3 regions of the Hydrogenophaga sp. RWCD_12 genome follow, and region 2 is predicted to be linked to each of the others. Evidence: predicted binding sites of a transcription regulator. Region 2 holds the regulator's gene; each other region holds the start of a gene.

Region 1 (7,482 bases), on a different contig from region 2:
CGCAGGCGCGCCAGAGAGGGGGGAAGCCGCGTCAGCGGCGCAGGGGGGAGATCAGGTGTACACGTCCGTGAAGGACGGCACAGCTTCACCGGTGTGATAGAAGATCCCGGTCCACAGCTTGTCCTCGGTCCAGGTGGTCACCGGCCGGTCGCGCTGGGCCAGGTAGCCCAGGCCGGCGAAGGTCTCGTTGCGGTTGCCGCTGGGGTCGAAGAAATAGATCGTCTCGCCGCGCGTGATGCCGTGGCGGGTCGGGGCGACGTCGATCTTGGTCTTGTTCTTGGCCATCACGTCGGCGGCCTTGAGCACGTCGTTCCACGAGTCCAGGAAGAAGGCGATGTGGTGCAGACCGCTCTTGGCGCCGCCGACGAAGGCGATGTCGTGCGGTGTCGTGGTGCGGGCCATCCAGGTGGCGGCCTGCATGTTGCCTTCGGGGCCGACCAGGACCTGTTCGGTCAGGAAGAAGTCCAGTGCCTCGGTCATGAAGCGGGTGTTGTCGGCGACGGTATTGATGCCCTCGGGCGGGTTCATCTCGCACATCAGCAGCAGGTGGTCCAGCCAGTGGGCGCCAGCGCCCTTGAGACCGTCCGGCCACGGGTCGGGGTTGGTGGTGCCGACCTCGGTGCCCACGTACTCCTTCATCGCGTACAGGCGCATTTCATGGCCGCTGGGCAGGTTGAACTGCAGCATGCGGCCGGTGGAGGGCAGGGTGCCTTCGGGCAGCACCGTGGTCTTCACGCCCCAGGCCTCGATCCGCTTCTGCAGCTCGTCGATGTCGCTGTCGTTCTCGACCTTGTAGGCCACGTGGTTGAGGCCGGCCTGGTCCGAGGGGGTCAGGATCAGCGAGTACTTGTCCCACTCGTCCCAGCACTTGAAGTAGACGTTGCCGGCCTTGTCCTTCATCGTCATCTTGAGGCCGAGCACGTTCTCGTAGTGCTTCACGGCCGCGTCCATGTCCATCACTTTCAGGCTCGCGTGCCCGATGCGCATCACACCCATGTCTTGTCTCCTTCGGTTGGTTACTGCTGCTGAATCGAAGGGCTGGCAGTCGCAGACTCTGCGCGCCCCTTGGAAAACGGTTTGTTCAGCTTGCCGGCGACCTCGAGGTTCACCGGCGTCTGGGGCGCCACGCGGCAGGCCAGCGTGTAGCCCTGCTGTTCTTCGTCGACGGTCACGTGGGCCCGGCTGATCGGTCCCAGTGCCTTGATGTCTCCGTCAAGGATGCGCACCTTGCAGACCCCGCAGCCGCCGTTGACGCAGCCGACGGGAATGCCCTTGCGGCCCAGTCTCACCATGCCGGTGAGCAGGCTTTCGTTGGCGGCGCAGGGAAAGGTTTCGTCGGTCTGCGCGACGTGCACGGCGAACTTGGGTCGGGTGTCAAAGATCGACATGGCGGTCACACACGCTGAAAGAGAGGGCTGCGCGTGGCCTGGGTGTCGGCCGCCGAGAGGAACTTCTCGGTGTAGATGTCGCGCTCGAACAGGCGGCCTTGCATCAGGGTCGTGATGCACGCTTCGATCATGGGAGGCGGTCCGCACAGGTAGGCCTTGTGGCCCGCGAAGCTGCCGCCGAAGTGGGCCTTGGCGGCTTCGTGCACGAAGCCGCGCGCACCGTCCCAGTCGGAGCCCTCGGGCTCGTCGGACAGGCTTGGCACGTAGCTGAAGTTCGGGTGCTGCGCTGCGAGCGCGCGGAACTCGGCGTCGTAGTACAGCTCGGCGCGCGAGCGCTGCCCGTAGACCAGGGTGATCGGTGCGGTGCAGCCGGCGGCCAGCAGGTCGCCGATCATCGCGCGCGGGCTCGACAGACCCGAACCACCCGCCATGAAAACCATCGGCAGCGACGAGGACTTGCGCACGAAGAAGCGACCGTACGGTCCGCTCAGGTGCAGCCGGTCGCCTGCCTTGGCCTGCTCGTGCAGCCAGCCGGTACCGCGGCCGCCGGGGACGCGCCGCACATTGATCTCGATGCTCTGCGTGGCAGCCACATCGGCCGGCGCGTTGGCGATCGAAAAGGCGCGGCTCTCTCCCAGGCCAGGGATCTCCAGCTGGATGTATTGCCCCGCCTGAAAGTGCAGGGACTTGTCCAGTGTCAGATGGAAGGCCTTGATGGTGGGCGTGAGGTCTTCGATCCGTTCGATCGTGGCGGCGAAGTCGCGCACCGGGATGATCTCGGCGTCGGGTTCTTCCTCGATGTCGGCCTCGATGGTGGTGTCGGCTTGCAGCGTGGCGCAGCAGGCCAGGGTCTTGCCTTCGTCGCGTTCGAAGTCCATCAGCGCGAACGGGTTGGCCGCGCCATGGTCGACCTCGCCATCGCAGACCTGCACCTTGCACGAACCGCACAGCCCGTGCCCGCAGGCGTGCGGCAGGTAGATGCCCTGCCGCAGCGCTGCGTCCAGCACCGTCTGGCCTTCTTCGACCTCGATGGTCGCACCCAGCGGTTCGATCGTCAGTTGGTAGCTCATGAACGGATCAGCTGAACGAACCCTTGATGCCCGTGAGGCCGGGGGTGCGGAAGCGGATCGCGTCCTTGTGCACCAGACCGTTCTCGGCCAGTGACTTGGCCGGATCGGGTGTCCAGGGCTTGCCCGACTTGAGCCACTCGACCTGGCTCCAGTCGATCTTCGCGAAGTCGGGGTGGTAGCCGTAGATGCCCGGCAGCACGGCCGCCGACAGCGCGCCGAACGGCGTATCTGGCGGGAGCGGCAGGCAGAAGGGCGCGCAGAACATCAGGTGGTCTTCCCAGCCGATGTAGATCAGCGGCGCGGGGAAGTTCTCGCGCACGTCCTTCATCGGGAAGTCGTAGGGGGCTGCTGCAACGACGCTCATTTCGTCTCTCCCTTCCAGGCGGCAAAGTTCTTCTGGTCTTCCGAGCCGTTGAAGTCGAAGTTGTCGCGGCCCACGTTCATCTCGTAGTAGTCGAGCACCGCCAGCAGCGGGTCGAAGCCCTCCTTGGTCGGGTCGGTGCCCGGCTTGAAGCAGTGGCCCTGGTAGATCTGGTGCACCGGCAGCCAGCTCTGCACGTACTTCTGCGGCTCGTCGTCGAAGATGTGCTTGCAGTGGTCGGAACAGAAGTGGTACTTGTTGCCGAAGTAGTCCGACTCGCGGTAGGCGATCTTGCTGGCGTCGCCTTCTTCGGTGAACAGCATCGGGATCTGGCAGGTCGTGCACAGCATCGGCAGCGTCATGTTGTAGAAGCGCTTGCCTTCGGCGGCCTGGTCGCGCCAGAACTCCCAGCGCGGGCGGTAGTACTTGTCGAAGGTCTCGGGGTACTTCTCGCTGAGCCAGTCGAGCTCTTCCTTCTCCGGCACCCAGGTGTGGAAGGGCGCGGCGCCGTTGTAGTTGTAGAAGGTGGCCCAGGCCTGGTGGCTGATGTGGTCCTTGCCTTCGCAGGCCTGCTTCCAGCCGGCCGGTTCGCGGATGCCGTAGCGCGCCAGGTCGCGGAACAGGGCGCCGCCGTTTTCTTCGGCGTACATCTCCCAGGCTTCCTTCCAGCTCATCACGCGCTTGGGCAGCATGTAGTCCTGCATCATCGCGACGATGGTCAGCAGGCGGTAGCCGCGCCAGAACCACTTGTCGATCCACTTCTGCACGATCGGGACGTTGTCCGGGTCCTGCTCCAGCATGAACTTGATGCACTCGATGCCCAGGGTCATGTGGCGGCTCTCGTCGCTCTGCGCCGAGAAGCCGAAGGTCACGGTGGACATGTCGCCGTTGTGTGCCGCGCCGCTCATGAACGGCACGAACAGCAGGTTGGTCAGGACGTATTCGAACGAGAAGCTGACGGCGGTCAGGAACTCGAACGGGCCGCCGGTGCAGGCGTCTTCGAAGAAGGACTTCGGCACCGACAGGTACCACACGCGGTCGAACCAGTGGTTCGAGTGGTGCATGCCGTTGAAGTACTTGTTGTAGTGCGAGATCGCGTGCGTCTCGGTCTGGTAGTGGCGCAGTTCGTCGATCGACTGCATCTGCGCCGCGACCCGCGCGCCCTCGCCGGTGAACTGGCGGCCCACGTGCGCGAAGCCGCGGTGTGCGTAGTACTCCAGTGGCGTCACGCCCTGGATGAACAGCTTGAGCGCGTTGATGTAGCGCGCGTCGCTCACGCCGAGCTGGCCGTTGTTCTGTGCGAAGGCCTCGATCACGGCGTAGAGCTTCTTCTCCTTCTCGCCCTGGTATTTCCAGTAGGCCTCCATCGTGAGGCGGAACGGGTCCTGCCACTTGTCCCAGTCGTGGATCTTGATGCCCTCGTACTTGTCGTACGGGAACACTTTGTCCATCGGCTGGTAGCTGGTCTCCCAGCCCAGGCCGCGCGTCATGGCGGCGTAACGTTCCTTCAGGCCGAGCTTCTTGCCCGCAACTCTGGTGTCCATGTGTGTCTCCTTCTGCTTGGTGTTCAGTGCTTCCAGCTCAGGGTGAGCTGGTCGTCGTCTTCGTCGATGTGGCCCGAGAGGGTGACGAGGTTGACGTGGATCTGCTGCAGGTCGAAGGGCCGGCCGGTGATGCCTTCGATGGTTTCGCGGCGGATCGTCAGGCGGTCCGGCGCGTTGATCTTGACCAGCCCGGTCGGGTGGCTCAGGACCGCGTTGGGGTTGTCGGCCACGATGGCGTCGATCACCGGCCGCGATTCCTCGTTGTGCTGGAAGGCGATGAATACGTTGGACATGGCGGCTCCGATCAGGCGGTGATGCCGGCCTTGGCCAGGCGGGACTGCAGTTGCACGCGGGCGTCGCTGAGCACGGTCTCGCCGGTCTCGCCCATCGCCAGCTGGGCGATCGGCGACAGCGCGGCCTGTGCGCGGTCCATCCACTGGCCGGCCCAGTCGGCCAGCAGGCGGCGGTTGGCGTCCGACTCGGCGCCAGCGGCCTTGATGACCGCGTCGATCCAGCGCGCGCTCTCGTCGTGCCACTCGGGCATGAAGCTGGTCAGCATCGCGACCGCGGTGCCGCCTTGCAGCGCGACGTGGTCGTCCACGAAGCCGCCATAGATCAGCGGATACAGCAGGCCGTCGAGCGCGAAGTTCTGCGCCACGAACAGCTCGAACGGATCGCTGACCACGAAGCTGTCTTCCACCAGACGGCGCAGGCCCTGCCACTCGGGCGCTTCGAGCCATCGCTGCTTGCCAGCGTCGAGCGATGCGGCGTCGCCCAGCGTCAGGCCCAGGCGGGTGAGGTACTGCGCCACGCCCAGGTTGTCCATCGCGTGAAACATGGCTGGCGCGGTGAAGGCGGTGCCGTAGCCGTAGGCGCAGATGGACGCGTTGTTCATGTTGGCGCCCCAGGCCGCGTGGCGCAGCGGCATCAGCACGTCCAGCGCCTTCTCGCGCAGTGCGTCGGAGATCTTGGAGACCATGCCGCGCTGTTCGACGAACTGGAAGTTGGCCTCGATCGCGTCCTGCTGGCGCGCACGGGTCATGGTCCAGGTCGCGTAGTAGAACTGGCGCGGGTCGCGCAGCACGTACCAGTCGGCCAGCACGATCTTGCTGCGCGCGGCGTCAAACAGTTCGTGGCCCGGGTCCCAGGTCGGCCGGTAATGGAAATTGGCCATCGGCTGCGCGCCGAAGGTGGCTTCCTGGTAACGGCTGGCGGTCTTGTCGCCGCCGATGTATTGCGCCACGTGGGCATAGGTCTGGCGCAGCGGCGTGATCTCCCGCGCCTGCAGGTCGATGTTCATCGGTGCTTGTCTCCGTTGGAATGGTGGTGGAACGGCTCTCGGGAACTCAGGTGTCCAGCCGCTGCACCTTGTTGTCGGTGCAGAAGGCCTCGAACGCGGCGGCCGGCAGCATCAGCTCGACCGCCAGCTCAGGCCAGCCGATCGAGAACTCGAAGCTCACCAGACCGTCGGCGCGGCGCTCGGTCACCCGCACGAAACGCTTGGACGTGTCGCAGGCGGGCAGGGTCTGGTCGGCGGGCTGGTTCATGGCGGTCGGGGCGTTGTCGGACACGTCCCCTTTCGCAGGCAGCGTGCCAGCAGATCGCGGATTGGCCGAAAATCTCGATATTTCAGGGAAATCCCTGATCAATTGGCCGATGTGCAGCGCAGCATCCGGATCGGTACTGAGGCTTCGATAGCCTGTTTCATCAAAAACCAGCCGCTGTTTCGCGGACAAACTCACGAATTGGTGAGCCTCCGGTCGACCGGTTTGCTCAAATGATCAATCGGCGGTCCGATGCGCATGGCTTGCGGATTCCTGGGCACTTCACCGAAAATATCGAGATTCCAGGCGCCGCAGAGCGCCCACCACCGGAGACACGTTTGGACCCCTCCCTGACCTACCCCCCCGACGCCGATCTGCGGCGCCTGCTGCGCTTCGAGCCCGACAGCGGCGCGATCTGGCTGGGCGAGCGCCGCATGGTGCTGCTGCACACGGCGGCGCTCACGGCACTGCGTCACGACCTGATCACCTCGGTCGGCAAGGAACAGGCGCGGCGGCTGCTGACCCGCATGGGTTACGCCTGCGGGCTGCACGACGCCGGTTTTGCGGCCAAGACCCGGGGATCCAAGACGCTGGAAGACATGTTCCTCGTCGGTCCGCAACTGCACATGCTCGAAGGCGCTGCGCGTGTGACACCGGTCCGGCTGGAGATGGACGCCGCCGCCGGCCACTTCGACGGCGAGTTCCGCTGGGACGATTCCTGGGAGGCGCATGCGCACCGCCTGAAATACGGGGTGGTCGACGAACCGGCCTGCTGGACCCTGCTGGGTTACGCCAGCGGGTACACCAGCGCGTTCATGGGTCGCCTGATCCTGTTCAAGGAAACGCAGTGCGCCGCGTGCGGCGCCGACCACTGCCTGATCCAGGGCCGGCCGATCGAAGAATGGCCCGACGGCGACGCGCACCGGCAGTACTTCGAGGACGACTCGCTGCTGGAGAAGATGGCGGCGCTGAGTCAGCAGGTCGAAGCGCTCAAGAGCAGTCTGGAGCCGGCCGAGTCGGGCGGCATGCTGGTCGGCACGTCGCCGGGCTTTCAGCGCGCGCACGACCTGATGCGCCGCGCCGCCAGCACCCAGGTCACGGTGTTGCTGACCGGCGAGACGGGTGTGGGCAAGGAACGCTTCGCGCGCGCGCTGCACGCGCACTCGGAGCGGGCCGCCGGGCCGTTCGTGGCGGTCAACTGCGCGGCGCTGCCGGCCGAGCTGATCGAGGCCGAACTGTTCGGTGTGGAAAAAGGTGCCTTCACTGGCGCCCACGCCGCGCGGGCCGGCCGCTTCGAGCGCGCCGAAGGCGGCACCCTGTTTCTCGACGAAGTGGGTGACCTGCCGATGCCGGCGCAGGCCAAGTTGCTGCGGGTGCTGCAGGAGGGCGAGATCGAGCGCCTGGGCAGCGAGAGCACGCGCAAGGTCAATGTGCGCCTGGTGGCGGCGACCAACGTCAACCTGGAGACCGCGGTGGCGCGCGGCCAGTTCCGCCGCGACCTTTTCTACCGCCTGAACGTCTACCCGATCTGCATCCCGCCGCTGCGCGAACGCCAGTCGGACATCGAGCCGCTGG
Region 2 (7,482 bases):
CACGGCACTGCCGCAGGCAAGAAACTGAACAGCATCGGGAGATTGGCCGGGCAGAGGTCGGAGCGCATGCCCGATCCAGACACACCGCGGATCCGGCTCCGCCGGTCCGCAGGTGTGGTCCCCCCGCGCAGCAGGGGGGAAGCCGCCTCAGCGGCGCAGGGAGGTCAGCCCTTCAGGCAGGTGCTCATGAACTTCTTGCGTTCGTCGCCCTTGAGCGCCTTGGTCTTGGCGTCGGCGTTGCAGGTCTTCATCTTGTTTTGCTGGCTGTTGCCGCCGGCGGCAGCTTCGTCGCCGGAGAGGCAGGACTTCATGAACGACTTGCGCTCGTCGCCCTTGAGGGCCTTGGCCTTCGGGTCGGCGTTGCAGGTCTTCATGCGGTTCTGTTGCTCGGTCGGCTTCTTGTCCGCGGCCGGGGCAGCGGCTGCAGCAGCAGGCGCAGCGGCGGCGGGCGCAGCAGCCGGGGCCTTGGCGGCGGCAGGTGCTGCAGCAGCAGCGGGCGCAGCAGCAGGCGCCTTGGCCGGGGCAGCAGCGGGGGCTGCGGTCTGGGCCATGGCCATGGAAAGGGAACCGGTCAGGGCGATCAGGGTCAGCAGATGTTTCATGTCTTGCCTTTGGGTAGGAATGAGCCCGGGATCGGGCGCAGGCACGATACACCTTTTTTTCTTAAGGCTTTCTGACGGGGTGCCCCGGGTTTTCCAGAGCACCGTCTGACGGTGTCGGGTCGCCCGCCACCTAAAATCGCTGCCCTATGCTCAAGATCAAACAGGAACTGCTGGCCGGCCTCGCACAGGCGCTGGACCAGCTCTCGCCCGGCGCCGGCGACAAGGCCGCCTTCGAATCCCCCAAGGTGGCTGCCCACGGCGACTACGCCATCACGGCCGCCATGCAGCTGGCCAAGCCGCTCAAGCTCAATCCGCGCCAGGTCGGTGAATCGCTCAAGGCCGCACTGTTGGCCCTGCCGGTCTACCAGCAGTGGGTCGCCGACATCGAAATCGCTGGCCCTGGCTTCCTCAATCTGCGCCTCAAGCCAGCAGCCAAGCAGGCCATCGTGACCGAGGTGCTGCAGGCCGGTGACAGCTTCGGCGTGCAGCCATCCAACGGCCAGCGCCTCATGGTCGAGTTCGTGTCCGCCAACCCCACCGGTCCGCTGCACGTGGGTCACGGCCGCCAGGCCGCACTGGGCGACGCGATCTGCAGCCTCTACAGCACCCAGGGCTGGAACGTCCACCGCGAGTTCTATTACAACGACGCGGGCGTACAGATCGGGACATTGGCCACCAGCACGCAGCTGCGTGCCAAGGGCTTCAAGCCTGGCGACGCCGAGTGGCCCGAAGCCGCCTACAACGGCGACTACATCCAGGACATCGCCAACGACTTCCTGGCGAAGAAGACTGTGCACGCCGACGACCGCGAGTTCACCGCCAGCGGCGACGTGAACGACCTCGACAGCATCCGCCAGTTCGCCGTGGCCTACCTGCGCCACGAACAGGACCTGGACCTGCAGGCCTTCCAGGTGAAGTTTGACCACTATTACCTCGAATCCAGCCTCTACACCAGCGGCCGCGTAGAGGCCACGGTGAAGAAGCTGGTGGACGCCGGCAAGACCTACGAGCAGGACGGCGCGCTGTGGCTCAAGTCCACCGACTACGGCGACGACAAGGACCGCGTCATGCGCAAGGGCGACGGTTCGTACACCTACTTCGTGCCCGATGTGGCCTACCACATCAGCAAGTGGGAACGGGGCTTCACCAAGGTCATCAACATCCAGGGCACCGACCACCACGGAACGATTGCGCGCGTACGCGCCGGCCTGCAGGCCGCGGGCGTGGGCATTCCCCAGGGCTACCCCGACTACGTGCTGCACACCATGGTGCGTGTGGTGCGCGGTGGCGAGGAGGTGAAGATCAGCAAGCGCGCCGGCAGCTACGTGACCCTGCGCGACCTGATCGAGTGGACCAGCAAGGACGCGGTGCGCTTCTTCCTGCTCAGCCGCAAGCCCGACACCGAATACACCTTCGACGTCGACCTCGCGGTGCAGAAGAACAACGACAACCCGGTCTACTACGTGCAGTACGCCCACGCGCGCATCTGCTCGGTGCTGGCCGCCTGGGGCGGTGACGTGGCCTCGCTGGCCGGTGTCGACCTCTCCCCGCTGGACACGCCGGCTGCGCAGTCGCTGATGCTGCTGCTGGCCAGGTACCCGGCCATGCTGACCTCGGCGGCCAACGACTTCGCGCCGCACGACGTGACCTTCTACCTGCGCGAACTGGCCGCGGCTTACCACAGCTACTACGACGCCGAGCGCATCCTGGTGGACGACGAAAAGGTCAAGCTGGCGCGCCTGGCCCTTGTCCGGGCAACCGCGCAGGTGTTGCACAATGGCCTGGCTGTGCTGGGCGTGAGTGCCCCGCAGAAGATGTGAGAACCCTCGATCCATGAACACTCGTTTCCCGCAGGCCCACGGACAGCGTGGCGGAACCCTGGTCGGCTTCGTCGTCGGCCTGCTCATCGGTCTGGGGCTTGCCCTGTCGGTGGCGGTGTACGTGACCCGTGTGCCGGTGCCGTTCGTGGACCGGGGCGTGACGCGCAAGCCCGCCGAAGACGCGGCCGAGGCCGAGCGCAACAAAGGCTGGAACCCGAACGCCGGGCTGGTCAACAAGGCGCCGCCGCTGCCCACGCCGCCAGCCCCCGAGGTACCGGTTGGAACCGACGCGGCTTCCACCAAGGACGCCAAGGACAACAAGGACAACAAGGACAACAAGGACGCCGCTGCCAAACCCGACGCCAAGCCGGCCGACACCGCGGCCGCGAAGCCAGGCGCCGACCCGCTGGGCGATCTGGTGAAGGCCAAGACCGGTGCGGCGGGAGCCGATCCGGCGCCGGCGGCTGGCGCCGATCCGTTCAGCTATTTCGTGCAGGCTGGTGCGTTCAAGTCGGCCGAAGAGGCACAGGCGCAGAAAGCGCGCCTGGCGATGCTGGGCATGGAAGCGTCGATCACCGAGCGCGAACAGTCTGGCCGCCAGGTGTTCCGGGTGCGCATGGGACCTTTCAACCAGAAGGGCATGGCCGATGCAACGCGCGAGCAGCTCGAAACCAACGGTGTCGAAGCCGCACTGGTGCGGGTGCAGCGCTGAACCCCGCGCCAGCCCCGGGGGAACTTTTCCCGGTCCGGCGAGCCTGAACCGGGTCATTTCAAGGAGTTTGAATCCATGCAACGTCGAGATTTTTCCCGTGGCCTGATGGTTGCCGGTGCCGCAGCGGCCACAGGGCTGGCCCTGTCGCCCGCCATGGCACAGCGGGTCGCCTTCAAGGAAGGCACGGACTACACCAGGCTGGCCAAGCCGGCCCCCACCGACAGCCCGGCAGGCCAGGTCGAGGTGGTCGAGTTTTTTGCCTACAGCTGCATCCACTGCTTCAATTTCGAGCCGGTGTTCAGCGATTGGATCAAGAAGCAGCCGGCGAATGTGACCGTGCGCCGCGTGCCGGTGGCCTTCAACCAGAACTTCGTGCCGATGCAGCGCCTTTACTTCACGCTCGAAGCCATGGGCCTGCTGGAGCAACTGCATGGCAAGGTATTCAAGGCATACCACGAAGAGCGCCTACCGCTGACCACGCCGCCGGCCATCCTGGCCTGGGTGGAAAAGCAGGGCGTCAACCGCGAAAAGTTCAGCGCCATTTACGACGGTGCGGCGGTCAAGTCGGCGCAGAAGGCCGTGGGCCTGCAGGACGCCTATCAGGTCGAGGGCACGCCCGCCCTGGGCATCGCCGGGCGTTTCTACATCCCGGGTCAGGGTCCCAAGACCCTCCTGGTGGCCGATTCGCTGATCGCTGAGGCCCGCAAGGGCTGACCGATCGGCCCGTTCGCATCGCACAAGGCCCGCTCCGAGCGGGCCTTGCCGTTTCCAGGCAGGAATCATCTCTTGTCAAGGGCACGAATTGCACTTGGCACCGCTACAATGAATGCAAGATCTGTGCCCCCAAAAGCCATGCACCAACACGTCAAACCCTCCCGCCCGATCGCCTGGTTGTTTGTTGCGGCCGTCGGCCTGCTGTCGCCCTGGGTGGCGCAGGCGGAAAAAGCCGACAAGGACAAGCCCATGAACGTGGAGGCCGATGCCCTGCGTTACGAAGAGAACCGCCAGACCAGCGTGTTCAACGGCAACGTGGTGCTGACCAAGGGCACGATCGTCATGCGCGGCTCCAAGCTGGACGTGCGCCAGGATGCCCAGGGCAACCAGCTCGGTCTGCTGGTGGGTACGCCCGCCACCCCCGGCTTCTTCCGCCAGAAGCGCGAAGGCCTGGACGAGTGGATCGAGGGCGAAGGCGACCGCATCGAATACGACAGCAAGGCCCAGACCGTGCTGTTCACTGGCCGCGCCGTGCTGCGCCGCTACCGCGGTACGCAGCTCAACGACCAGAGCGTGGGCAGCGAGATTCTCTACAACAGCCAGACCGAAGTGTTCACCGTCAAGGGCGGGGTTGACAGCAAGACAGCAGCCAACCCCTCCGGTCGCGTGCGCGCCATGCTGACGCCGATTCCCGAAGAGGAAAAGGCCGGCAAGACACCGCCTCCCCAGCAGCCGGCCGAGCCGGCCACGCTACGTCCAAGCGTCAAGATCACCGAGCCCAAGAAGTGACCGCAATTGCCGCCAGCCCACAGGGCGCTGTGGCGGGACAGAGCCGCCTGGAGGTCCATGGTCTGAAGAAGGCCTATGGCAGCCGCAAGGTGGTCAAGAACGTCTCGCTGTCCGTCGACAAGGGTGAGGTGGTCGGTCTGCTCGGCCCCAACGGCGCTGGCAAGACGACCTCTTTCTACATGATCGTCGGGTTGCTGCGTGCCGACGGCGGCCAGATCCTGCTCGACGGTGAGCGTATCGAATCCCTGCCGATTCACCGCCGCGCCCGTCTGGGTCTGGGTTATCTGCCGCAGGAAGCATCGATCTTCCGCAAGCTCACGGTCGAGCAAAACGTGCGCGCCGTCCTGGAACTGCAGCACAACGAGCAGGGCGAGCGGCTGTCGGAAGACGAAATCCGCAGCCGGCTCGACGAGCTGCTCAAGGACCTGCGGGTGGACCATCTGCGCCTTTCACCGGCGCCCGCGCTGTCTGGCGGTGAGCGCCGCCGGGTCGAGATCGCCCGTGCGCTGGCGACGCGTCCCCGTTTCATCCTGCTGGACGAGCCTTTTGCCGGCATCGACCCGATTGCGGTGCTGGAAATCCAGCACATCATCAGCTTCCTCAAGTCGCGCGGCATCGGTGTGCTGATCACCGACCACAACGTGCGCGAGACCCTGGGCATCTGCGACCACGCCTACATCATCAGCGATGGTCAGGTGCTGGCCAGCGGCACGTCCGCCGAGATCGTGGAGAACGCCGAAGTGCGCCGCGTCTATCTCGGCGAAAACTTCCGCATGTGATGCACTGAGCGGATGAAGCAAGGTCTCTCGCTGCGGGTTTCGCAGCATCTCGCCCTCACTCCCCAGCTGCAGCAATCGATCCGGCTGTTGCAGCTGTCCACGCTTGAAATGGCGCAGGAAGTCGAGCAGATGCTCGACGAGAACCCGTTCCTGGACCGCGGCGAAGAAACGGCCGAGCGCGAGGAATTTGGTGTCGACACGGTCGACGCGCCAGTAGTAGCGGCTGACCAACTGGCGGAGGCTGCGCAGCCTGCGCCGGAACCGCGCCTGCCGGAGGCCGACACCCGGACATCGACGACCGAATCGTCCGAGAGTGGCGCCGCTGACGAGGTCGAGAGCCGCCTCGACGGGGCCTCGCCCGTGGAAGAGAGCTGGGAAGGCGATGGCACGGTCGAGATGGCGCCCGACGACAGCGAGTGGGGCGGTGACGCGCCCGCGCGCAACAACAATGCCTCCGGCGGCGACGATGAAACCGCGACCGCGGCCGAACTGGCCCGCGAGCCGGTCAGCCTGCAGGACCATCTGCACGAGCAGGCGCGCTGCCTGCGGCTGTCCGACGAAGACGCCGCCGCCCTGTATTTCCTGATCGAGTCGCTCAACGACGACGGTTACCTCGAAGAAAGCCTGCACGACCTGGCGCGCGCCTGCTGGCGCCTGACGGCCTCGGCGCAGGTCCCGGCCGACACCGAGCCGCCGTTCGAAGAAGTTGAAGCCATCGAGCAGCGGCTGGGCACGGCGATGCAGTGGCTGCAGCAGATGGAACCCTCCGGCGTCGGTGCCCGCGATCTGGGCGAGTGCCTGCGGCTGCAGATCCTGGAATTGCGCAACACGCCCGCGGCCCGCGCGGCCCTGGCGATCTGCGAGCAGCCGCTGGAGCTGATCGCCAAACGCGACATCAAGCGCCTGTGCGCGACCACCGGCCAGGACGACGAGGCTGTGCGCTCCGGCCTGGCGCTGATTGCGCGGCTGGAACCCAAGCCAGGCCGGCGCTTTGTCGATGTCGAGCGCAACGTCGTGGTGCCCGACGTGATCGTCACGCGCGCCGGCCGCGGCTTCAAGGTCACGCTCAACGCCGAGGTCATGCCGCGCCTGCGGGTGCACGATGTGTACGCCAACGCCATGCGTGGCCGCGGTCGCGATGGCGGCGGCGAAGCGGGCCACGCGGCCATGCAGCAGCGCCTGCAGGAAGCGCGCTGGTTCATCAAGAACATCCAGCAGCGCTTCGACACCATCCTGCGCGTCTCCAGCGCCATCGTCGAACGCCAGCGCAACTTCTTCATGCACGGCGAACTCGCCATGCGACCGCTGGTGCTGCGCGAGATCGCCGACGAGCTGGGACTGCACGAATCGACCATCAGCCGTGTGACCACCGCCAAGTACATGGCCACGCCGTTCGGCACCTACGAGCTCAAGTATTTCTTCGGCTCGTCGCTTGGCACCGAGACCGGCGGCAACGCGTCGAGCACGGCCGTGCGCGCCCTGCTCAAGCAGTTCATCGCGTCCGAAGAGCCTTCCAAGCCTCTGTCGGACAACCAGCTCTCGGACTTGCTCAAGGAGCAGGGCATCGAGTGCGCGCGCCGCACGGTCGCGAAATACCGCGAGGCACTGCGCATCGCGCCCGCGAACCTTCGGAAAGCTTTGTAACCCCCTGCGCCGCTTCGCGTCACCCCCCAGGGGGCTGCACCAACGGCCCGGCAAAGCCGGTTCCGTGGTGCACGCTGGAAGGGGCTGTGCCAAACGTGCGGTGTTTGTTCGTTAGGTTTCCATTCATGAACCAGCTTCAACTCTTCCTCCCCTGCGCCGCTGGCGTGGAGGACTACCTGGCCGCCGAGGTCACGCGCATCACCGGCGCGACCGAGGTGCAGAAGTGGCGCGCGGGCGTGGCATTGGAGGCTTCGTGGCGCGATGCGCTCAAGCTCAACCTGCATTGCCGCCTGGCGCAGCGGGTGCTGGTGCAGCTCTGGCACGGCGGCTACCGCAGCGAGAACGACCTGTATGCCGCGGCCAGCGAGGTCGCCTGGGAAATCTGGTTCACGCCGCAGCAGACCATCAAGGTCGAGGTCACG
Region 3 (7,482 bases), on a different contig from region 2:
CGGTGCCGCGCAGCGTGGGCGCGGCACAACCGGTGAGGCCGCCAAGGGCGGCGACAGAAGACAGGGTGGCCGCAGCGGCCAGCCATTCACGGCGCTTCATGGTGCTTTCACCACTTCTTCAGGAAAGCCCTGCTGGAGGCGTTGCGCGATCCAGCGTGCTTCGAGCTCGCTGAGCATCGCCTTCCAGGGCGGCATGGGGGTGCCCGGCCGGCCGTGAAAGATCACGGCGGCCAGGCTGTCGAGAGGGAATTCGGCCAAGGCCTCGCGGGTGAGCGCGGGGCCGAGGCCGCCGGTCAGGCGCATGCCGTGGCACGAGCCGCAGTCCTGCCGCACCATGCGCACCAGCTCGCGCGAGCGGGCGGTATCCGGTGCAGCGGGCGCCTGCGCCAGAGCCAGCAAAGGCCCGAGCAGCAACGGCAGAAGAACAGCGGTGCGCACAGGCATGTCCACCGGATCAAGACTTCAGGATGGCCTCAATGGCTTCCTTGAGATCAGGATCGCTGATCTTGTCGGGACCATTGGGCGACATGGGCACCGGTCCGTACACGCCCGAGCCGCCCTTGCGCACCTTGTCGAACAGCTGCGCAGAGGCGTCCTTGCCCTTGTACTTGGCGGCGATGTCCTTGAACGCCGGACCGACTACCTTCTTGTCCTTGGCATGGCAGGCCATGCACCCGGCCTTGTTCAGCACCGCGTCCGCATCCGCGAACGCCGCGCCGGAAGACAGCGCAAAAGCAGCGAGTGACACAGCAGAAAAAACAGCTTTCATGAATTTCTCCAGAAGAAAGAAGGAACACAACGAAGACGAAGTGAACTCAACCCAAGGGCCCCGTGGAACCGGCTTCGCTGGGCCACCAGGGCCGTCCCCCCTACGGGGGGAAGCCGCGAAGCGGCGCAGGGGGGAGATCAATACACATCGTGCTGGGTGTTGTTCACGTTGAAGTGCCCCGTCGGCGTGATCAGGCGCGGGTCCTTGATCACGGCCTTGAGCTTGAGCGTCTTGTCGTCGACGACGACCAGCGCGCTCTGCTTGTTCTTGGCACTCCAGACCGAGAACCAGACTTCGTCACCGGCTTTGTTGAACTCGGGCTGCACCACGCGCTTGGCACCGTCGTCCTTGAGGTCGGCCCATTCGGCGATCGGCAGCACGGTGTAGCCCTTGTCCAGGTGCTTGATGTCGTAGACGGCCACCGATTGCGAGAGCTTCGGATCGGGGTTGAGCGGCGTGTCCGAGTACAGGTGGGTGGACTTCGGGTGGCTCTTGATGAAGAGCGCGCCGCCACCCTGGCCCTTGAGGGTCTGCACGACCTTCCAGGCTTCCTTCGGGTGACGCTTGGGATCGGTACCGATCAGGGAGATGGTCTCGTCGCCCAGGTGGCCGGTGGACCACACGGGGCCGAACTGCGGGTGCACGAAGTTGGCGCCGCGGCCCGGGTGGGGGATCTTGCCCACGTCGATCAGCTTGGCCAGCTTGCCTTCCTTGAGGTCCACCGCGGCAATCTTGTTGCTGTTGTTGGCGGCCACCATGAAATAGCGGTGCGAGGAGTCCAGGCCGCCGTCGTGCAGGAAGCGCGCGGTACCGATCTCGGTAATCTTCAGCGCGTCGATGTTCGAGTAGTCGACCAGCAGGGTCTTGCCGGTTTCTTTCACGTTGACCACGAACTCGGGCTTGAAGTGGTTGGCCACGATCGAGGCGACGCGCGGCTCGGGGTGGTATTCCTGCTTGTCGACGGTCACACCGCGGGTCGCCACGATCTTCAGCGGCTCCAGCGTGTCGCCGTTCATGATCACGAACTGCGGCGGCCAGTAGGTGCCGGCGATCGCGTACTTGTCTTCAAAGCCCTTGTACTTGCTGGTTTCCACCGAGCGGGCTTCCAGACCGGTGCGGATCTCGGCCACGTTGTCGGGCTTTTCCATCCACAGGTCGATCATGTTGACCTTGGCGTCGCGGCCGATCACGAACAGGTAGCGGCCCGACGCCGAGGTGCGCGAGATGTGCACCGCGTAGCCGGTCTTGACGATGTTGATGATCTGCTTCGTGTCACCGTCGATCAGCGCCACTTCACCGGTGTCGCGCAGCGTGGTCGAGAAGATGTTGGCGATGTTGTAGTTGTTCATCTTCTTCGTCGGACGCTTCTCCGGCGGAACGATGACCTTCCACGTCTTCTTCATGTCTTCCAGGCTGTATTCCGGCGGCGTGGGAGCGTCGTGCTGGATGTAGCGGGCCATCAGGTCCACTTCTTTTTCATTGAGTTCGCCGCTGGTCTGCCAGTTGGGCATGCCGGCCGGCGAGCCGTAGGCGATGAACACCTTGAGGTAGTCGGTGCCCTTGCCCACGGTGATGTCCGGGGTCAGCGGCTTGCCGGTCGCGCCCTTGCGCAGCACGCCGTGGCAGCCCGCGCAGCGTTCGAAATAGATCTTGCGGGCGGTGTCGAACTCGGCCTGCGTCATCGGCGGCGCCTTGGGATTGGTCGCCTGGTACATCGGCTCGGTGGCCAGGGGCGATCCGCCAGCCTGGTAGTTGGCCTCGGCCGGGCTGACCTTCTTGTCGGCCGCCGTCTGCGCAAACGCGCCAGCGCCAACCAGGGCCGCCATCGCCAGCATCGTCAGGCGAATCGTGGTGCGGGATTTCATGGTGTTCTCTCTCCGTCGTGGATCAGCGTTTGAAGTGGCCGTCCCTGGGAGGACCCGTGGCCCGTCCGCCCGGCGGCTGTCCATGGCCGTGCGCACGGGAACCATGGTCGGCACAGCGGCGCAGCCTGTCCTTGAACTGGTTCAAGGACGGCCCTTCGTGGCTTCCCAACAATGGGCACCAACCACACAGACGGCCCGGCGTACCTGCCGGGCCGCCGCCCCATGACGACGGAGCACTGCATGAACCTGGTCAACCTGCTCACCCCCGCCCGGCCTGTCCCCGCCGATGGCGCCCTGGTCCCCCCGGGCACGGTCACCCTGGTCGGTGCCGGTCCCGGAGACCCCGAACTGCTGACGGTCAAGGCGGTGAAGGCACTGCAGGCGGCGCGGCTGGTGCTGTACGACCACCTGGTCAGCCCGGCGGTACTGGACCATCTGAGCCCCGACGCCGAGCGCATCTACGTCGGCAAGGAGTCCTCGCGCCACACCCTGCCGCAGGCCTCGATCATCGAACTCATGGTGCGGCTGGCCCGCAGCGGCCGCTCGCTGTTGCGGCTCAAGGGCGGCGACGGCTACATCTTCGGTCGCGGCGGCGAGGAAGCGCAGGCACTGGCCGCCGAGGGCATCCCGTTCACCGTGGTGCCCGGTCTGACAGCGGCGCAGGGTGCTGCCGCCTCGGTCGGCATCCCGCTGACCCACCGCGACCACGCCTGCTCACTGGTCCTGGCGACCGGCCACTTGCGCGACGGCCAGGGACTGGACATGGACTGGGCGATGCTGGCCCGCGCGCGCCAGACCGTGGTGCTCTACATGGGCGTGAACAACCTGCCCGAGATCTGTCGCCAGCTGCAGGCCCACGGCCTGCCCGGGCACACGCCGGCCGCGCTGGTCGAAAAAGCCACGCTGCCCGACGAACGCTGCATCACCGGCACGGTGGCCGAGCTGCCCGCGCTGGCGCTGCGTCACCAGGTGCGCCCACCTGCGCTGATCATGATCGGCGGAGTGGTGTCGGTGCGGGCCCAGCTGGTGCAGGCTGCGCCGGCGGTCGGGGCCGACGCGCCCGCGGCGTTCCATGCCGCGGCCTGATAACAGAAAGAACGCCCGACCCGGGGCCAGACGGCGCCCGGTTTGCTACGCTGGCAGGCTCCACCCACGCCCGCCCACGCCATGCCGACCACACCCCTGACCCTGATCTCTTCGATGGCCACCAAGGCCCTGCTGGCCGATCTGGTGGCCGAGTACGCGAAGCAACATCGGGAGGTCGCGGTGACCGTGACCTCGGTCGGCGGCGTCGACGCCGCCAAGCGCGTGCAGGCCGGCGAAGCCTTCGACATCGTGGCCTTGGCTTCGGACGCGATCGAAAAGCTCGCCGCCAACGGTCATGTGCAGGAAGCAACCCGGGTCGACATGGTGCGTTCGGCCGTCGCCGTCGCGATTCCGGCCGGCACGCCGCGCCCCGACATCTCGACAGAAGCCGCCCTCCAGGTTGCCGTGCTCGCCGCGCCGACCCTGGGCTATTCGACCGGACCCAGCGGCGTTCAGCTGGCCAAGCTCTTTGAACGCTGGGGCATCGCCGAACAGATCGCCCCGCGCATCGTCACCCCGCCGCCGGGCGTGTCGGTTGGTTCGCTGGTCGCCAAGGGTGAGGTCGCGCTGGGCTTCCAGCAGTTGAGCGAGATGATGGGCGTGGCGGACATCGAAGTGATCGGCGGCCTGCCCGAGGCGGTTCAGATCGTCACCACCTTCTCGGCCGCGTGCGCCAGCGTGAGCGCGCAGCCCGAAGCCGTGCAGGCTTTCCTGCAGTTCCTCGCCAGCCCGGACACCGCCGACCTCAAGCGCCGCCACGGCATGGAAGGTGTCTGAGCCTCCACGTTCCGCCGCTGCACTCAGGGCGTTGCGGCGACCCGCTGCTTGATGGCCCAGTAGGCCAGACCCATCGCCGTGTCGGCCGCGGCGCTGCCCACCGATTCGGGAACCTTGGGGTACCGGCCGCCGTAGTTGACGATCACGACCACGTCGTCGGACCGCCACAGGCCCTCGGCCGCGATCGCGTTGTAGGTTTCCTGGAACGCGGTGAGCCAGCCCGAGGACATGCTGGTGTTGCTGGTGAACCAGATGAACGGCCGGCCGCGCACATGCGTCTCGCGGATCGCGCGGCGGAACATGTCACCGAACGGTCCGCTGGCGCACAGGTTCACCGGGCATTCGACAAAGGTGCCTTCGCTGCTGCGGAAGGCCAGGATCGCGGCCGGGTTGGCGTACAGGTACAAGCTGCTGCCCGCGTCGAAGTTCTGCGGCTGCCAGCCGGTGTAGACGTCGTGGTAGCGCTGGGTGGCCGGCGCCGAGGAGTCGGTGTAGATCGCTTCCGCCTGCGCGATGGTGCGGCCGTTCCACTGGCTGGGCTGGTTGGTGTAGAACGCGATCGCCTCGGGGTTGAGCAGGATGTCGGGGTACAGGCGCTGGATGTTGGTGAACGCCTCCAGGGGCAGCCACGCACTGCCTGGCGACGGCACCGGGTATTCGGTGATCAGCTTGCGGGTGTTCAGCTTGCGAATCAGGCTGGCGCTCTCGGGATCGGTGATGCCTGCGTTGTTGCCCCAGATGCCATGCGCGTTCTGGCGCACATAGCTCCACTGCGCATCAAATGCCGCGTTGGTGGCCAGGTCGTTGTTTCCGGTCAGCGGAATAAACACGCGAGGGCGGTTCGGACCGACCACACCGCAGGGCGGCGAGCCGCAGGCGGCGGTCATCACGTAGTAGCCGATGCCTTCGTACTGGTGGGTCGCACCCAGATTGGCTTGCACCGACTGGCTCTCTTCGGCGCTCGCCGTGTAGAAGTGCACACCCTTGCCCTTCAGGTAGAAGCGGTACAGCGGGGTGAAGCCGGCAGCCGGTGTCAGGCTGGCGTAGTAGGCGATGCCCTCGTAGCGGTACTGGGGCAGGCTGGCCTGCACCGTGTTCTTTTCTTCTTCGCTGATGGTGTAGAAGTGGACGCCGGTCTGGGAATTGAAGAAGCGGTACACCGGGCTCACGCCGGCCGAGGGCACGCTGGCGGCAAAAAACGCTTCGCCTTCCGGCTCCATGTAGGTCGCGGTGCGGTAGACCTGCTCGCGCTCGTCCACGCTGGAGGTGTAGAAGTGCACGCCGGCGCCGGTGTTGTAAAACCGGAAAACCGCCACGCGTTCGGCGTCGGCCACCTTGGGTGTCACCGCCACGGTCTGCAGCGACTTGGTCTGTGCGTCGGTGGTCTGCGCGCCACCACCACATCCGGCCAGCCAGACCGCCGAAACCACCGCTACCCAGGCACAACGCCGTGACATCCAACCCATGTTCAATCCCCCGGACACCATGTCCAAATCGTGTGCAAAGAGTGGATTGGACCCGATGCGGCGGGGGTGGTGAGCCGCAAGAGCCTTTGAGGCTGACAGGCGGCGTGCTGCGCCCGACCGGCCGCACGGTTCGTGCACGATGGCACGCTTATTGCCAAGTGTTTTTCATGCCATTCCCGACACACCGATGAAATCGGCCTTCAGCTTCCTCATCGCCGCCAAGCGCGGAGAAATCGCCGGGCTGGAACAGCTCGCGCTGACCAGTGCCCTGGTCAACGCCACCGGTCGCCTGATTCACGCGCTGCAGCGCGAGCGTGGACTGTCCAACCTCTATCTGGCCTCGCAGGGCCAGCGCTGGGCCGATGAACGCCTGGCACAGACTACGCATTGCGACGCGCTGCAGGCCGAGGTGCGGGCCGCCTTCGACTCGCTGGACACAGACTCTGCCCGCGCCGGCCACGGCACGCGCCTGTTCGGCCGCATTGCCTATGTGTTGCAGGGCCTGGACGCACTGCCGGTGCTGCGCCAGCGGGTGCAGACCCGCCAGTGGAACGCCGCGCGGGCCACCGACGGCTACATCCGCCTGATCCAGGGCCTGCTGGCGGTGGTGTTCGAGGCGGCCGACAGCGCCTCCGACCCCGGCATCTCGCGCCGCCTGGTCGCCCTCTTCAACTTCATGCAGGGCAAGGAGTTCGCCGGCCAGGAGCGCGCCACCGGCTCCGCGCTGTTCGCCTCCGGCACGGCGGGGCCAGACGGGCAACAGCGGCTGCTGCACCTGATCGATTCGCAGGAACGCTGCCTGCAAGTGTTCGCCGATTTCGCCAGCGAGCCGCTGCGCGAGGCCTGGAAGGCGGTGCAGCGCCATGACACCCTGGCTTCGCTGGAGCGGCTGCGCCGCATCCTCGCGACCTCCCTGCCGGGCGGCCCGCTGGACACCGCCCTGAGCCAGGTCTGGTTCGACGCCTGCACCGCGCACATGGACGCCATGAAGACGGTCGAAGACGCGCTGGCCGCCGAGCTGGAGGCCCTTTGCCGCGATCGCCTGCAAGCAGCGCAGCACGAACTGGAGAGCCTGCGTCAATGGGAAGAAGCCGGCCCGGCGCTGCCAGGCAGCAGCGACTTCTTCGGCGACAGCCAGGCGGCGCCGACACCCCCGGTGCAGGGCTATGGGCCGCAGGTCGACCGCTCGATCCTGGAACTCGTGCACGAACAGGGCCAGCGGCTGCAGCAGATGGGCGACGAGCTGGACACGGTGCGCGCGAGTCTGAACGAGCGCAAGCTGGTCGAACGCGCCAAGGGACTGCTGATGGCACACCGCCAGTTCAGCGAACACGAAGCGCATGCCGCCCTGCGCCAGATGGCGATGAACCAGAACCGGCGCCTGGTGGACGTGGCGCAGGCCGTGCTGGCCATGGCCGAGATCCTGCCGTCCGGCAAGCGCTGACAGCTCTGGGGCGGTGCACAAATAGCGTGCCCCGCCCGGTCTGCGCACCAGATTGATGCTCTGCCACCGGAGCGA

What was found. The regulator sigma-54, encoded in region 2, starts transcription at its own class of promoters, with help from an activator protein. The targets are predictions, from matches to a motif close to TGGCANGNAANCTGCTTT.
Region 1: the regulator sigma-54 is predicted to act here: its motif matches at 5,942-5,959, upstream of ACLIJ1_RS15445 (phenol hydroxylase subunit).
Region 3: the regulator sigma-54 is predicted to act here: its motif matches at 6,104-6,121, upstream of ACLIJ1_RS01240 (nitrate- and nitrite sensing domain-containing protein).

Annotation. Positions count from the first base shown of each region.
Region 1 covers NZ_JBKIXC010000004.1:17,151-24,632, reverse strand. Annotated here, with positions in the region: gene ACLIJ1_RS15480 (catechol 2,3-dioxygenase) at 52-996, opposite strand; gene ACLIJ1_RS15475 (2Fe-2S iron-sulfur cluster binding domain-containing protein) at 1,017-1,388, opposite strand; gene ACLIJ1_RS15470 (NADH:ubiquinone reductase (Na(+)-transporting) subunit F) at 1,394-2,458, opposite strand; gene ACLIJ1_RS15465 (phenol hydroxylase subunit P4) at 2,466-2,822, opposite strand; gene ACLIJ1_RS15460 (aromatic/alkene/methane monooxygenase hydroxylase/oxygenase subunit alpha) at 2,819-4,363, opposite strand; gene ACLIJ1_RS15455 (MmoB/DmpM family protein) at 4,387-4,656, opposite strand; gene ACLIJ1_RS15450 (aromatic/alkene monooxygenase hydroxylase subunit beta) at 4,668-5,663, opposite strand; gene ACLIJ1_RS15445 (phenol hydroxylase subunit) at 5,710-5,910, opposite strand; gene ACLIJ1_RS15440 (sigma 54-interacting transcriptional regulator) at 6,246-7,482, shown strand, end outside.
Region 2 covers NZ_JBKIXC010000006.1:362,507-369,988, forward strand. Annotated here, with positions in the region: gene ACLIJ1_RS22830 (HTH-type transcriptional regulator ArgP) at 1-28, shown strand, start outside; gene ACLIJ1_RS22835 (PsiF family protein) at 165-602, opposite strand; gene argS (arginine--tRNA ligase) at 749-2,422, shown strand; gene ACLIJ1_RS22845 (SPOR domain-containing protein) at 2,436-3,134, shown strand; gene ACLIJ1_RS22850 (thiol:disulfide interchange protein DsbA/DsbL) at 3,210-3,848, shown strand; gene lptA (lipopolysaccharide transport periplasmic protein LptA) at 3,987-4,637, shown strand; gene lptB (LPS export ABC transporter ATP-binding protein) at 4,634-5,416, shown strand; gene rpoN (RNA polymerase factor sigma-54) at 5,429-7,060, shown strand; gene ACLIJ1_RS22870 (THUMP domain-containing class I SAM-dependent RNA methyltransferase) at 7,186-7,482, shown strand, end outside.
Region 3 covers NZ_JBKIXC010000001.1:253,029-260,510, reverse strand. Annotated here, with positions in the region: gene ACLIJ1_RS01275 (cytochrome D1 domain-containing protein) at 1-100, opposite strand, end outside; gene ACLIJ1_RS01270 (c-type cytochrome) at 97-444, opposite strand; gene ACLIJ1_RS01265 (c-type cytochrome) at 455-769, opposite strand; gene ACLIJ1_RS01260 (cytochrome D1 domain-containing protein) at 907-2,634, opposite strand; gene cobA (uroporphyrinogen-III C-methyltransferase) at 2,875-3,720, shown strand; gene ACLIJ1_RS01250 (substrate-binding domain-containing protein) at 3,802-4,497, shown strand; gene ACLIJ1_RS01245 (hypothetical protein) at 4,521-5,963, opposite strand; gene ACLIJ1_RS01240 (nitrate- and nitrite sensing domain-containing protein) at 6,151-7,407, shown strand.